Regions from separate parts of the Exiguobacterium sp. JMULE1 genome, predicted to be linked through region 4. Evidence: riboswitches for the same ligand, from Rfam matches in the RefSeq annotation. Region 4 holds a riboswitch; each other region holds the start of a gene.
What was found. A riboswitch is a leader RNA that binds a small molecule or an ion and turns the genes downstream of it on or off. The one in region 4 is predicted to bind thiamine pyrophosphate.
Positions count from the first base shown of each region.

Region 1: it holds a riboswitch for thiamine pyrophosphate, as region 4 does, so the genes downstream of both, thiD (bifunctional hydroxymethylpyrimidine kinase/phosphomethylpyrimidine kinase) here and EXW93_RS08140 (ECF transporter S component) in region 4, are expected to answer to the same signal.
Region 2: it holds a riboswitch for thiamine pyrophosphate, as region 4 does, so the genes downstream of both, tenA (thiaminase II) here and EXW93_RS08140 (ECF transporter S component) in region 4, are expected to answer to the same signal.
Region 3: it holds a riboswitch for thiamine pyrophosphate, as region 4 does, so the genes downstream of both, thiT (energy-coupled thiamine transporter ThiT) here and EXW93_RS08140 (ECF transporter S component) in region 4, are expected to answer to the same signal.

Region 1 covers NZ_SGWC01000002.1:481,713-485,560, forward strand. The annotation lists gene EXW93_RS16585 (murein hydrolase activator EnvC family protein) at 1-440, shown strand, start outside; gene EXW93_RS16345 (hypothetical protein) at 639-887, shown strand; gene EXW93_RS02660 (murein hydrolase activator EnvC family protein) at 935-1,915, shown strand; TPP riboswitch at 1,980-2,090, shown strand; gene thiD (bifunctional hydroxymethylpyrimidine kinase/phosphomethylpyrimidine kinase) at 2,206-3,009, shown strand; gene thiM (hydroxyethylthiazole kinase) at 2,990-3,757, shown strand; gene thiE (thiamine phosphate synthase) at 3,747-3,848, shown strand, end outside.
Region 2 covers NZ_SGWC01000002.1:887,889-891,736, reverse strand. The annotation lists gene EXW93_RS04720 (glycoside hydrolase family 3 protein) at 1-963, shown strand, start outside; gene EXW93_RS04715 (hypothetical protein) at 994-1,290, opposite strand; gene tenA (thiaminase II) at 1,342-2,037, opposite strand; TPP riboswitch at 2,111-2,217, opposite strand; gene EXW93_RS04705 (DUF1002 domain-containing protein) at 2,411-3,292, shown strand; gene abc-f (ribosomal protection-like ABC-F family protein) at 3,569-3,848, shown strand, end outside.
Region 3 covers NZ_SGWC01000002.1:1,894,308-1,898,155, forward strand. The annotation lists gene EXW93_RS10285 (amino acid permease) at 1-896, shown strand, start outside; gene EXW93_RS10290 (thiamine diphosphokinase) at 951-1,553, opposite strand; gene thiT (energy-coupled thiamine transporter ThiT) at 1,555-2,115, opposite strand; TPP riboswitch at 2,177-2,286, opposite strand; gene rpe (ribulose-phosphate 3-epimerase) at 2,309-2,965, opposite strand; gene rsgA (ribosome small subunit-dependent GTPase A) at 2,968-3,848, opposite strand, start outside.
Region 4 covers NZ_SGWC01000002.1:1,505,816-1,509,663, forward strand. The annotation lists gene EXW93_RS08130 (GNAT family N-acetyltransferase) at 1-506, shown strand, start outside; gene EXW93_RS08135 (50S ribosomal protein L25/general stress protein Ctc) at 795-1,472, shown strand; TPP riboswitch at 1,568-1,667, shown strand; gene EXW93_RS08140 (ECF transporter S component) at 1,768-2,337, shown strand; gene EXW93_RS08145 (ABC transporter ATP-binding protein) at 2,334-3,848, shown strand, end outside; gene EXW93_RS08150 (energy-coupling factor transporter transmembrane component T family protein) at 3,835-3,848, shown strand, end outside.

The sequences.
Region 1 (3,848 bases), 1.0 Mb from region 4:
CGACACCTAAACCGTCACCATCATCAGGCGGACTCTTCATTCATCCAACTGCTGGTGCTGTGACACAAGGGTATGGTTCTGCAGGCGGAGAAAACGGTTATACGTTCCATAACGGGATTGACTTCGGTGGTCCAGTTGGCACGCCGATCGTTGCAGCTGCAACTGGTACAGTCATTACAGCATCAGGTGGCGGCCCTTACGGAAATCACATCATGATTGCTCACCAATTGAACGGGAAGACATATACGACAGTCTATGCACATATGAGTTCATTGAACGCTAGTGCAGGTCAACGCGTCAGCCAAGGTCAACAAATCGGTACACGTGGTAGCACAGGAAACTCAACAGGTCCACACTTGCACTTCGAAATTCACGTTGGTGGATACAGCTACAGTGCAACAGGTCCAGCTAACTCAGTAAATCCAATGACTATGTTTTAAACAGTGAAGAATCGTTGCATATGCAACGATTCTTTTTTTTATATTTGATAAGAAATATATATTACAAAAAAACGTTTTCACTTGAAATGTAAATGAAATTTTTTTGAAACGATTAGGGTGCTATAATCTATTTCAGATATGAGAGAAACTTGAATACTATAATAAAAAATGAAAATACATAAGTGAGGAAAACGATATATGCTAAAAAAACTAATTTCTACCATTGTTTTAGGGGCATTACTTACAACAGGTACACAACCGATCGCGGCAGCAACGATTAAAGAAAAAAAGGCAGAAAATGCCGCTGAACAACGTAAATTAGAAAAAGAGATTAAAAAGCAAGAAGCTAAAATTTCAAAAGAACAACGTCAAATCAATCGAATCGACGCAGCGATTAACGAAAAGATTTTCCAAGTTTCCGAAAAAATAAACAAATTAAACAGTTAAGCAATCGAATCGATGAGTTAAAGGCAGACATCGTTCGTTACGAGGAGATGCTACAGAAGCAGGAAGAACTTCTCGGTGATCGTTTACGTGTTTTCCAAGAAAACGATGGAAACTCGATTAAGTGGGAAGAAGTCATTTTTGGATCAAAGGATTTAGGTGATTTATTCAGCCGAGTCATGGCGGGTAAAAAGATTGCTGAACAAGATGATAAAATGATTTCAGATTACATCGCGACACAAAAAAAATTAGCAGAAGCAAAACAAGCACTCGTTGAGAAAAAAGCGGAGCAAATGCAAGAAAAGAAAGTATTGCTTGAACAAAAAAAAGCGTTGAAAGCTCAAATGAAAGAGCGTAGTGCTACACTCAAAAAATTACGAAAAGGGAAGACGAAGTTTACGACAGAACTGTTAGACGCAAAAGAACTGCAAGCGACTCTCGAAGCGCAAGAACGTGCGATTGCGGCAGCGAAGGCAGCGGCTAAAGCAGCGGCTGAAAAAGCAGCAGCAGAGAAAGCGGCAGCTGAAAAAGCTGCTAAAGCAAGTGCTCAAGCAGCAAAACAAGCCAATAAGAATACAGAATCAACAAGTTCAGATACAACACCAATCGCTTCAGGTGGTGGGAAATTTGTCCGACCATCTTCTGGTGGGGTATCACAAGGGTTCGGACCAGCTAGTGGAGCAAATGGTTATACATTCCATAATGGCGTCGATTTCAAAGGTCCCGTCGGATCTCCGATCGTCGCAGCAGCAGCCGGAACCGTCATTACAGCATCAGGTGGTGGACCTTACGGAAACCACGTCATGATTTCGCATTTCTTGGATGGAAAAGTCTATACGACGGTTTACGCTCATATGAGCTCATTATCTGTTCATGCAGGACAAACGGTCTCTCAAGGTCAGCAAGTCGGAACACTTGGTAGTACAGGAAATTCAACAGGACCACACTTACATTTCGAACTACATGTCGGAGGTTATCAATATAGTGCTTCTTCTCCTCTGAATGCAGTGAATCCATTGGCATATCTGTAATCAAAAAACGGGCTTCGGCTCGTTTTTTTTTGCTGCTATGCTACAGTTAAGGCGAAACGAATACTTGAGCAACTAGGGGAGCTGGAGGAATCCGGCTGAGAGGAAAACCAATCTGTTTTCGACCCTATTACCTGAACTGGATAATACCAGCGTAGGAAAGTTGAGCCGAACGGATACCGGAATGCGTGTATAACGCTTTCGTATAGCGTCGACTGCTTTTTTACAGCGGTCGACGCTTTTTTTGTCGGTCACGACTCCCTTACATTGCTCGATGGGAAGGTGAAAAGAACATGAAACATGTACTGACGATTGCAGGATCCGACTCCGGTGGTGGAGCTGGGATTCAAGCAGATTTAAAAACCTTTTCGGCTTTAGGCGTTTATGGAATGAGCGTCCTGACAGCTGTCACGGCGCAAAATACACTGGGTGTTCAAGCGGTGGAAGAGTTATCTCCAGAAATCGTAGATGCCCAGTTAACGTCGATTTTCTCAGACATTCGTGTCGATGCGATCAAAATCGGAATGGTCTCGAATGCGCAGACGATTCGTGTCATTGCTACACATCTCCGCAAACAGACAGTTCCGATCATATTAGATCCCGTCATGGTCGCTAAAGGGGGACATGCCTTATTACGGACGGAAGCCGAACAAGCATTGATTTCGGAGCTTTTACCGCTTGCGACACTCGTCACACCAAATTTACCGGAAGCGGAGCGTTTAACAGGACGATCGGTCACCAATCTAGATGAAATGCGACTGGCGATGCATCAATTAGCTACACAGACAGGGGCAGTATTACTAAAAGGTGGACATCTCTCAGGAGCTGCGACGGATTTGTTGTTTGATGGGGAAGTAGAACACCGCTTCACATCGGAACGGTTAGACAATCAACATACTCATGGAACTGGTTGTACCTTATCTGCGGCGATTGCGGCGCGGATGGCGCTTGGAGAAGATTTGACAGATAGTGTAAGACAAGCAAAGAGCTATGTCACGGAGGCGATTCGTCATGGATTTGCTCTCGGACAAGGTATTGGACCGACACATCATTTTCATTCACTTTGGAGGGATACACATGTTTACGACCATTCTTGAACACAAACCACTCATTCACCATCTGACGAACACGGTAACGATCAACGACTGCGCAAACGTCACACTCGCTGTTGGAGCATCACCCGTCATGGCGGAAGACATTCGCGAAGTAGAAGAGATGGTTAGACTCGCGCAAGCCCTTGTCTTAAACATTGGTACGATCGATGCAGACATGCAAGCAGCTCAACGACTTGCAGCCGGTGAAGCGGGACGTTTGAATGTCCCGATCGTTCTTGATCCAGTTGGAGCAGGGGCAACGACATTACGTACTGCCTTTTCTAAAGAACTCATTAATCTCGGGTGTACGGTCATCAAAGGAAATACTTCTGAAATCAAGACGTTACTTGGGGAAGACGGACGAACTAAGGGAGTCGATGCTGCGGGAGATGCAATGATGGATCGAGAAAGTATTCGTGCATTCGCTCGCAAACACAAATCTGTCCTCGTCGTGACAGGTCCGAACGACTATATCACGGATGGAACGCGCGAAATGGAATTACATGTAGGAACACCTCGTCTAGGAGACATCACGGGTACGGGCTGTATGACGGCTTCCTTGATTGCGAGCTTCCTCGGCGCAGGATATACGGCGTTTGAGGCGGCTGTTCACGGAACATTCGTCATGGGAAAAGCAGGAGAACAAGCAGTCTCTGCGCAAGGTCTTGGTGATTTTAAACGAGAATTGTTCAATGCGATCAGCCTCATGACGGAGCAAGAACTGGTGGAGGTGACAGAACGTGTCAATTGATTACTCCATCTATGCAGTGACGGATCGTCGTTACCATCCTGGCGTCGCGATCGAGACGGTCGTTGAGGAAGCTGTTTTAGGTGGTGCGACG
Region 2 (3,848 bases), 620 kb from region 4:
ATGCAGGCGATCGCCGACAACTTCACGGAATCAGAAGCCGTCTTAAAGACGTTTGACGCCGGTGTCGATATCGCGCTCATGCCGACGATCCTTCGTTCCGAGCAGGATGTCACAAAACTCGACCGGATTTTCAAGGATGTGATCGCAGCAGTCAAAGATGGTCGCCTCTCAGAGGAACGGATCGATCAATCGGTTGAGCGGATTCTGACACTGAAAGCAGAACGCGGAATTTGGAACGGTACGACTGACACGACATCCCTAGCTGAAAAAATCGCGCAATCGAACCAAATCGTCGGTAGTCCCGAGCATAAAGCAAAAGAACGTGCGATGACGGAAGCCGCGGTCACACTCGTGAAAAATGATCAGCGGACCTTACCATTCAAACCGAAAAAGAATGCCAACGTTCTTGTGATCGCTCCTGCGGCGGATCAAACGGACAGCATGAAAAAAACGATCGCTTCCCTACCGAAGAATCGGAACTGGCACGTGACGACAGCGAATTACTCGGCTACTACGCTACCGCTCGACCAAAACCCGACATTACGGGCGCAACTCGATGCAGCAGATTACATCATCGTCGGTTCCAACGTCAACACGAGTGCTAAACTACTACCTACTGCACCAGAACAAGCGATTCCGGCTTCGATCTTCCGCTATGCGAAACAAACGGATACACCATCCGTCCTGCTCAGTCTCCGTAACCCATACGATGTCGCCGTTCAACCGGACGCACCGGCACACGTCCTCGTCTATGGCTTCAAAGGCGATCCAAACGGTCCAGACTCCGAAGCAGGCAATCTAAAATCAGCGGGACCGAACCTGCCTGCAGGTATCCGAGCAATCTTCGGAACGTTCAAACCGCAAGGCACTTTACCGGTTGATGTGCCGGTCTTTAAGAACGGTGTCTTTACCGATCAACTGCATCTCGAATTCGGTGACGGCTTTAAAAACTGGAAAAAATGATGACGTGATACACCAAAAGACCGAAGCTCCTTAAAGGATGCCTCGGTCTTTTAATGATTGATACGGATATTCAGCTTCTTCTTTCGCACGATGGTAGACGCGGTATAACCAATAAGTCAGCAGTGCATAGACGACGATGACAAGAACAGCAGAAATATAGCTTCCCATGCTATACGCTACCTTGAAGTTTCGAGTCGATGCGGATATACCGGATAACACAATCAACGTTGGGATGATAAGTCCTACAAATCTTACTTTGACTTTACCAAGCATTCGTTGCATAGCATATGCCGCGAGGATCACGAGTGCGATGACTACGATTTCCATTCCAATCCCTACTTTCACTAGATGGTATTCCTAATTCTACCATCTACTGGTTTAAGAAGATACCGGGCGTGCTGGAATCGTTTCGTAGACCGACGTGAACGTCTCTTCCGTCCACCCCATGTGCCAGAAGAGTAACTCATAGTAACAACTTGTCACGAAATGACGTTTCATCCGCTCGCGTTCCGTTGGGCTCGCTTGCTCCGCCAGCGCATCAAGCCGTGCAATCTGTTCCAAGACGACCTTTTCAAACCATTCCGAGCTATACGTGTCGATCCATTGCTGATAGATTTTTTCTTCCGGTGTACACGTCAGTAATTGTTGCCCGACTTCGTAATACAACCAGTAACATGGCAAGATGGCAGCAATCGTCTCACCAAGCGTTCCTTCACTCGCATGATGCATGTGCGAGACGTACGCATATGCTGTCGGTGCCGGTTCAAATGCTTCAAGGTCTGCTGCCGTAATACTGAGCGGCTCAAAAAATGATTGATGTAAGCTCAGCTCTGCCTCGTAAGTCGAAGTAGCATGTTCGGCAAGTGTCGCGATCGTCGCGAAGTCGTCTGCTTTTGACGCTGCCTTCGCTTGAATCTTCGCAAAGTGTTTTAAGTAATAGGCATCCTGCATGACGTAATGCCGAAATTTCGAGAGTGGTAACGTCCCCTCCCCGATTCCTTGTACGAACGGGTGCGTAAAACTACTATCCCAATACGCTTGTGCCGCTTGTTTGATTTCTTGTGTGAATGTCATGATCTCATCCTCCTCGTTTGGTATGAAACGAAAAAACACCACCCCGAAACACACGGGCATGGCGCAAGAAGAACAAGACTTGACGCCACTTCCCTCCGTAAGTACGAACTTAATCAGGTTCAAAGGGTCCGAACGTCTTCGTTCGTCTCAGTCAGCCTACTGACTCCCCTAGTGGTCATTATTCGATTCTCATCCACTATAGCATGCTGAAAACGGAAGTCAAGTTGTCCTTTTTTCGCTATACTATGGAGTGTCAGAAGACGGATACCGTCTCCATCTGCAGACCGATTCCGAACAGACATCGTTACCGTACACTAAATTTAGTACCTGATACTATAATTCATTCTGTTACTTACAATTGGAGGATTTCATTATGCATACACCAACAAAAATCATGGCATCAGCCGTTATCGCTTCTGCTCTATTACTTCCGACAGCCGCTTCTGCCGAACAAGTCGTTGATAAGACGATCGTCACACTCGGTGAGTCGCTCGGCGAAAAGGATAAGGCTTGGGTGCTTTCCCGTCTCAATGCACCGGAAGGCATCACGCCAATCATCGCAACCTCTGCTGACGAAGAAAAATATCTTGGGAAAAACATTCCACAGTCGCAAAAAGGTGGCAACATGTATTCGTCAGCTAAGATCGAACTGACGGAAAAAGGAGATGGACTTTCCGTCTCGACGGAGAACATCACGTGGGTGACGAAGGATATGTATCTCAACGCTCTCGTCACAGCGGGTGTCAAAGATGCCGACATCACGATCACTTCTCCCTACAAGGTGACCGGGACATCGGCACTGACAGGAATCATGAAAGCGTACGATCAAACTTCCGCTGAGACGGGAATTAAGTTAAGTGACGAACGCAAGGATTTAGCACAGCAAGAATTATCGGTCACATCAGACGTCGGAAAAACGGTCGGCACGGATAAAGTCGCTGACTTAATGAATGAGATCAAGGCTGAGATCGCCAATCAAAAACCGGAAACCAAAGTCGAGGTCGAAAACCTGATCGTCCAAGTCATTCAAAACAACAATATCCAGTTGTCTGACGCACAAATGGACCGGTTGACGAATCTATTCAATCAAATGGAGCAAGCGAACATCAACTGGGGACAAATCGAGAGTGGTTTGAAAAATGCGGGGCAAGACATCCACGCGTTCGCAACATCAGAAGAAACGAAAGGATTTTTCGCTAAATTATTCGATGGACTCAGTGACTTCTTCAGTTCAATCGCGGGTGTGTTCAAATAATTCAGACTTCCGTAACTGACAAAAAAATAGTAAACTAGAGATATCTGAAACGAAAGGTGGTGTGAAAAGATGGACTTTGCCGCGTGCAAACACTGGTTGATGGAACAATTGTATCTGTTGCGCGCGATTTTTCATGAAATGGCGTTCTAAGGCACCCGTCTGTCCTTTTTTAAGAACTTCATGAATGAAAAATACTGCAAAGCGCATCTTTCACACGTTAGGGAGAGTGCTATTTGCGCTCTCCTTTTTTGATGCGCGCGAAAGGATCAATTGATTATGATGATTTGCGACATTCAACACCTGACCAAACAATTCGGAGGCGAAACGATCTTAACGGATGTTTCCCTCTTCTTAAACGAATACGACCGTGTCGGTCTGATTGGACGAAACGGGAGTGGTAAGACGACATTACTCCGCTTGCTTGCTCGCCTTGAGCAACCGGACGGTGGTGTCATCTATCAAAAGAACGGTTTGACGATCGGCTACTTGGAACAACTTCCTGTATATAGTGAAACGATGACCGGACTCGACGTCCTTTGGACAGCGTTTGAAGACA
Region 3 (3,848 bases), 390 kb from region 4:
GCTGGTTACCGATGGAAGCAGATCGCCCAACATCGTTATTTGCGAACTTTACGGCAAGCGGTTGGTTTCCAAACGGGATTCTCGGTGTCTTGACGACGATGATCGCCGTCAACTTCGCCTTCCAAGGAACGGAATTGATCGGTGTCGCGGCTGGGGAGTCCGACACGCCTGAAAAATCGATTCCAAAAGCGATCCGCAATACAGTCTGGCGGACGTTCATCTTCTTCGTCTTATCGATTACGATCGTTGGTGCATTAATTCCGTATGAGACGGCTGGCGGAGTCAGCAGTCCGTTCATCATGGTCTTTGATGCGATCGGCATTCCGTACGCTGCTGATTTGATGAATATCGTCGTCTTGACGGCACTATTATCCGTCGGAAACTCCGGATTATATGCGGCGACCCGGATGTTATGGGCGATGGCGCAAGAAGGGATGATTTCAAAGAAATTATCTTACGTCAATGCACGTGGTGTGCCGATGCGTGCTTTACTCTTTACGATGATGTTCGCGATGTTATCGCTCCTGACCGCGTTTTTCGCAGAGGATACCGTCTTCATTTGGCTCTTGTCCTTAGCCGGACTTGGCGCTCAAGTCGGCTGGATTTCCATCTCTGCTTCTCAGCTCGCGTTTCGTCGTCAGTTCGTCCGAAACGGACACGATGTATCCGAACTGAAATTCAAGACACCACTCTATCCGGTGTTACCACTGATTTCGCTGACGTTAAACGTCGTCGTCCTCGTCAGTCTTGCGTTTCAAGCGGATCAACGAATCGCTCTATACATCGGTGTTCCTTTCTTCCTCGTCATGTGGGGAAGTTATCATCTCTTCGTCAAAGGAAAACATCTATCCGCCCAAAGCGACATCCGTGTCGCCCCTTCTCAACTCGAAGAATAATTTCATACAAAAAGAGGTCGCGGAGTCATCCACGGCCTCTTTCCTATGATTGTGCTATTCCTTAAGCGTCCGCATCATCAATAGTTCTCCTTGATGGAGCTCTACCTTCGCTTCTGACGCACACCATTCATTACTGACGGTCAAGGAACCTCCGACCGGTACTGGATGTGCATCAAGTGGATATTTGACTCCGGATAAGCTTAAAGTCGATGGTACGAGTGGAATGAACGAAAGATAATAATAGCTCCCTGCTTCGACTGCATACGTTCCCTCAGCCAAGTATCGTACCTCTTCTCGTTTCGTCACGAGTCGTGCCTCTGGGTATCGCTTCAATAAATATACATTTTGGACGGTCATGTCGAGCCGCCCACCTGTCGCCCCGATAATGAAGGTATCCTCAAACTGTTTCTTCTCTGAGACTGTACGAAGTGCCAGTTCGAGATCCGTTTCATCTTTCTCGGCCGGATGAACGATTGCCCCTTCTGGTACATAACCAAGCGAATCAAAATCACCAATCGTCAGGTCGCATGTCAGCCCAAACGATTCAATCGTCTGAACACCACCGTCAACACCGACGATAAAATCACCTGGCTGACAAAACGTCCGTAAATCCGGCGCTTCTTCTCGCGGACCGGCACAGACGAGAATCGCCCGCATCTCAGACGCCTCGTGCCGAATAACGGAGTAAGCGTGGCGCAGTCGTGAATAAAAGACCCGCAACGACACCACAAAGAACGTAAGACGGTACCATGTATGTCGCGTTATAAATCAATGAATACGGTACGACTGGACCTTCGGCATACTCGGCAAAAAAGACGATTCCACTGATGACATGACAGATATAACGGAGTCCTGCGCCTAATAACGTCGCCAGGAGAACGAACGCCATCAAGCTTTTCTTTTGTCCATTGCGCGCGGCTAGTCTGACTTGACGCGCGAACAGACCACTTAATCCGACGACACCATACGCAATCGTATAGTCAAGCATCGGTTGAACGATCGTCAAGACTTGTGGAGCGAACATCAATTGAATCGTACCGACAAGCGCTCCCGTAACGACCCCTCCAACGACACCATGGCGAAATGCCATGACGAAGATCGGTAACATCGCTAAGCTGATTGAGCCTCCTTGTGGCATTTTGAATGGAATCAGTAAATCAAAGACGACTCCGAGACTGGCAAAGATGGCAATTTCCATCATCATTTGTAACCGTTTCATGTTATTTTTCCTCCTTCATTGTACGAGAGGACGCAAAAAGGCAGTACGACGAACGCCGTACTGCCTGCGTGCGCCACATCCCTACGTCCGTTTGAACGGAACAGGTTCGAAGGGTTAAAGTCTAAAAGACTCCTCTCAGCCGCTTTTCAAGCGACACCCCTTGCGGTCATCATATTTCGTTTTCTCGTTCTTATTATACGGCAGCCCCTTGACGAATGCTAGTGATCGCTTCCGCATAATCTGGTGCATTGTAGATTGCTGATCCTGCGACGAGAACGTTCGCACCGTTATCGATGCAAAGCTTTGCCGTTTCCGGATTGACGCCACCGTCAATCTCGATTTCAAATGTCAGACCACGATCTGCTTTCATTTGCGCAAGTGCTGCGAGTTTCGGCATGACACGCTCGATGAAGGCTTGTCCACCGAAGCCCGGATTGACAGTCATCAATAAAACCATATCGACATCCTCAAGGACGTGTTCAATCGTTGATAATGGCGTATGGGGATTCAAGACGACTCCTGCCTTTGCGCCCGCTGCTTTGATTTGTTGCAAGACACGATGGACATGATTCGTCGCTTCGACGTGGAACGTCACGATGTCAGCTCCTGCCTTGACGAAATCTTCAACGAAACGTTCTGGCTGGTCAATCATCAAATGGACATCGAGAATCATATCCGTCTTTTGACGTAAGCTGCTAAGCACAGGTAATCCAAATGAGATGTTCGGTACGAACTGACCGTCCATGACATCAAAATGGATATAGTCCGCGCCTGCTGCTTCGACTGCTTTGACATCACGCTCAAGATTCGCAAAATCTGCTGATAAGATCGATGGTGCAATTTTAATCATCTTCAATACCTCCGGGCTCGATTCTTGATTTCGTCTATAAACATACCATAGTTCTCATAACGAGAGGACATGATTTCTTGGGCTTCGACGGCTTCCTTTACGGCACAACCGGGTTCATTCAAATGCAAGCAACCTCGGTATTTACAATCATCTTGTACAGCGACGAATTCAGGAAAACTCCACCGTACATCCTCGATTTCCATATCATACGGAAAATCGAGGTTCGAGAAACCTGGCGTATCGGCAATCAATCCTTCGGCAAGCGGCATTAATGTGACGTGGCGCGTCGTATGACGTCCGCGTCCGAGTGATTTCGAGATCGCACTTGTTTCTAAATCAAGAGAGGGCTCCAGTGCATTGAGCAATGAACTTTTCCCGACACCGGATTGTCCGGCGAGAACGCTCGTTTTTCCAGCAAGTAACGGACGGACTTGCTCAACACCCGTCAACGTCTCACTTGATGTCTCGATGACCGTATACCCAATCTTCCGGTAAGCGGCAATCGCCTCTCGGACAGCCGGTCCTTTGACTTCGTCAAGTAAATCCATCTTCGTTAACAGGATGACGGGTTGGATTTCCTTCGCTTCGATCAAGACGAGAAATCGGTCGAGCAAGTGCGCTGAAAAATCAGGTTCTGCCGCCGAGACGACGAGCAATGCCTGGTCGATATTCGCGACTGGAGGGCGTACTAAAAAGTTGTCCCGCTCCTTCACTTCGAGAATATATCCCGTCTCACTTTCGATATGAAGAACGACTTCGTCTCCGACGACTGGACTGATGCCGCGTTTTCGGAAATTCCCTCTTGCCCGTGAACGGACCTCTCCTTCTGGTGTCATGACATCATAAAAGCCACCCTGCAGGCGTATGATCGTTCCTTCTCGAT
Region 4 (3,848 bases):
TCTCCGGAAAAGCAATTGGGGGTTTACCGGGTCTTGCGTTCATCGGTCACGTAGATCGCGTCCTACCTTCTCCACGTATTCCACGTTATCTAGATCTCGGACTCTATGCGGAAGGCGTCGCCTTTTCCGGTTCCTCGAACTTGTTGCTGGCTTGTCAGGCAGCGCTCGATGCCCTTGATCTCGATCAAGCCGCTATCAAGATGACCTATCTCGAACAGGCCGTTCGCGCGACTGGTTTTAACCTGCTTGCGACGCAAGAAGCACAAGCGCCGGGAATTCTGACGATCGTCCATCCGTCGGCAACCGCTTTAGGAGACGCTCTCCGGATCCAAGGCTATCATGTTCAATATGAAAGCGACTATCTCGTCCATAATCAATGGCTCCAAATCTCAACGATGGGACAGACGACGATGCGGCACATCGAACGTCTCGTCCGCGTGCTGGTTCGTGAAAACCAACGCATCACCATAAAAAATGAAAAAAACGAAAGACCTCTCAACCCTTGATTTCAAGCGGTTTGGAGGTCTTTCGACTTTAAAAAATAAAAATAGAGGTTTAAGGATTTAAAACATAGGGGTATAAACTTACTAGCACCGCATCAAACGGTGACTTACTCACACATGTTTCTCAATATCAGCGTAATGACCTGGGAGAGAAATGCAAAGTCACGAAAGCGTCAGATTCAAAAGAGTCTGAAACCGATTGTCTTAGCATATTTAAATTGTTCAGGACTTGTCCTGCTCCTACATTCATTACCTTTTGAGGGCTATACCAAATTCAAGGGGGAAATGAACATGTCAGTTAAATTAACAGCCGAAAAACGCGAGGTACGTCCACGCTCACTCCGTAAACAATTACGTCATGAAGGAAAAGCTCTTGGTGTCGTGTATGGTTACAAAGTGGAAAGTACACCAATCGCATTCGAAGAAAAAGAATTGCTTAAAATCGTTCGAGAAAACGGTGAGAACGTCTTGATTTCACTGAAACTCGACGGTAAAAATATTAACGTCTTGATCAACCGTCGTGATATGGATGTCTTCACACCAACTGTCGATCACGTTGAATTCATCGCCGTTAAAATGGATGAAGAGACAGAAGTCGAAGCAGACGTCGTACTCGTCGGCGAAGCAGCTGGCGCTAAAGTCGGTGGATTCCTGTCACAGACACTCTTTAAAGTAACAGTCGCAGCTACACCAGATAAATTACCAGAGAACGTCGAAGTCGACGTCACGAACCTCGAAATCGGCGATTCGATCTCTGTAGCTGATCTTCCAGAACAAAAAGATTTCCGTATCGTCACAGAAGGCGACATTCAAGTCGCAGCTGTCGTCGAATCAACGCTTGAACAAGAGCTTGAGGAAATCGAAGAAGCAGAAGCTGAGGCACAAGCGGAAGCTGGTGAAGACAACGAAGCGGAAGCTACGGAAGAGTCTTCAGAAGAAGCAAAAGAAGAGAACGAAGACAACAAATAAGTCGTTTGACGATACGCCCTTCGTGGCGTATCGTTTTTTTGTGTCTTGACAATAGACAGAAGATTGCCTAAAGTGAACAGCGTATCACCTATTACCATATCCACTAGGGGAGCCCATTTGGCTGAGACGATTCACTTCGGACCCTTCGAACCTGATCTAGTTCATACTAGCGTAGGAAAGTGGAGCGATCACATCCAATGACTCCTGCTGCGCGCAGTTTTTCTGAGGACCGCTCTCTTTTTTACGGAGGGCGGTCTTTTTTGGCGTCTCCCCCATTCTAAGGAGGACGTACCTAATGCAACACTGGAAAATGAAAGAAATCATGGTCATGATGATGCTCGCCGTCGCTTGCGGGGTCATCTATCTTGGTTGGTCAACACTCTGGTTACCGATGTCTGCGATCTTCGGACCTGTCGGTGCCAACTGGATGTTTGGGATCTGGATCATCGCGAGCCCGCTCGTCGCAGCAATCATTCAAAAACCAGGTGCCGCCCTCATCGCGGAAATCGTCGCGGCAGCCGTCGAGCTGTTCACGGGTAGTCACTTTGGTTTATCGGCTCTACTGATCGGGGTATGCCAAGGGCTTGGTGCGGAACTCGTCTTTGCGATGACGCGTTATCGCCGTTATGACACCTGGACATTGATGTTATCGGGTGTTGGAGCCGCGATTGGTAGCATTGTCTATAGTCTGATCGCGAACGGATTCGGTTACTACACGACGACGTTGCTTGCGACAACTGGCTTACAATTAATTAGTGGCGCATTACTGGGCGGCTTGCTTGCAGCGATTCTCGTCCGTCGCCTTGTTGCGACCGGTGTCTTGAACGGGTTTGCGGCAGGACGTGCGAAACGGGAAGTCGCATGATTACTGTCGACGATCTCAGCATCCGCTACCCCGGTCAGATGAAGTCGGTGCTCGATCATGTATCGCTGACGATCGAGCAAGGAACGACCCTTCTGCTCGGACGAAGCGGGAGTGGCAAGACGACACTGCTTCATGCCCTAGCCGGACTGACACCAGAGACGATTGAAGTCGAACAGACGGGAACCGTTACCCGGTCCGGTTCGGTCGGAGTGCTATTCCAAAACCCAGAAGAACAGTTCTGCATGGAAACGATCGGACGCGAAATCGCTTTTAGCTTAGAAAACCGGTCGATTCCACGCGAAGAGATGGAGGAACGAATTGAACGCTTACTCGCACTCGTTGGTCTCCCTCTCCCCTTCTCGACACCAATCGCGAGTCTATCCGGGGGGATGAAACAACGCCTCGCGCTCGCTGCGGTCCTGGCACTTGAGCCGACGATCTTATTACTCGATGAACCAACGGCTCAGATTGACCCGATCGGGCAACACGAGCTGATGGCGTTGATCTTTCAGATTCAGAAAGAACATGATTTAACGATCGTCTTGATCGAACACCAACTCGATGTCTGTTTACCTTACATCGACAAAATCGTCTTACTTGAGGACGGATCGGTGACTGCAACGGCGCATCCGCAGGATTTGTTCCCGCAGGCGTATACGGATCTTCAATCGAAAGGGATCGCTGTTCCCTCTTTGTATCCGTACACGTTAGAGACGTTACCCATAGATGGACCACAAGCAGCGCGACTTCATGTGCTTCCTCCAGTCGCTACTGCAGGCATTCCCTTGTTACACGTCGCTGCATTATCGACGAAAGCACCTTACCCGCTGACCGATGCGACATTTTCCCTGAAGACGGGAGAATGGGTGATGCTGCTCGGGGCAAACGGCTCCGGGAAAAGTACGTTGCTTGCAACACTCGGTCGGTTGCTCTCGCATCGTGGAACATATCGGTTCCAGGAACGTCCGGCTCAGCGTTACTCCCGGCGACGCTTTTATGAGCACGTTGGTTATGTCTTTCAACAACCGGATCTGCAGTTTCTCAAACTGACAGTCGAAGCGGAAATCGACTGGAGTCACCGGGCAGCGACGAGTGATGAGCGCACAGCGTTGCTCGAACGACTGGAACTCGCATCTGTCAAACAGCAGTCACCGCTTGCGCTTAGTACGGGGCAACAACGACGGCTCAGCGTCGCGACGATGCTCGGGCAGACGAAGGATTTATTGTTGCTCGATGAACCGACGTTCGGACAGGATGGATTGACGACACGGCGGCTCATGGAACAGTTGTTGACGGAACAACAAAACGGAACGACGCTCGTCATGGCAACACACGATATGGAACTCGTTGCCCGATACGCGGATCGTGTCCTCGTCATGGAGCAAGGCCGGATTGCCTTTGACGGACGTCCGAGCGAATTATTCGCTGACGTTCCGTTACTCGAACGCTGTCAGCTACAACGTCCACTTTCGTACCAATTCCAGGAGGTGAAGCGCAATGCAGACGAACGC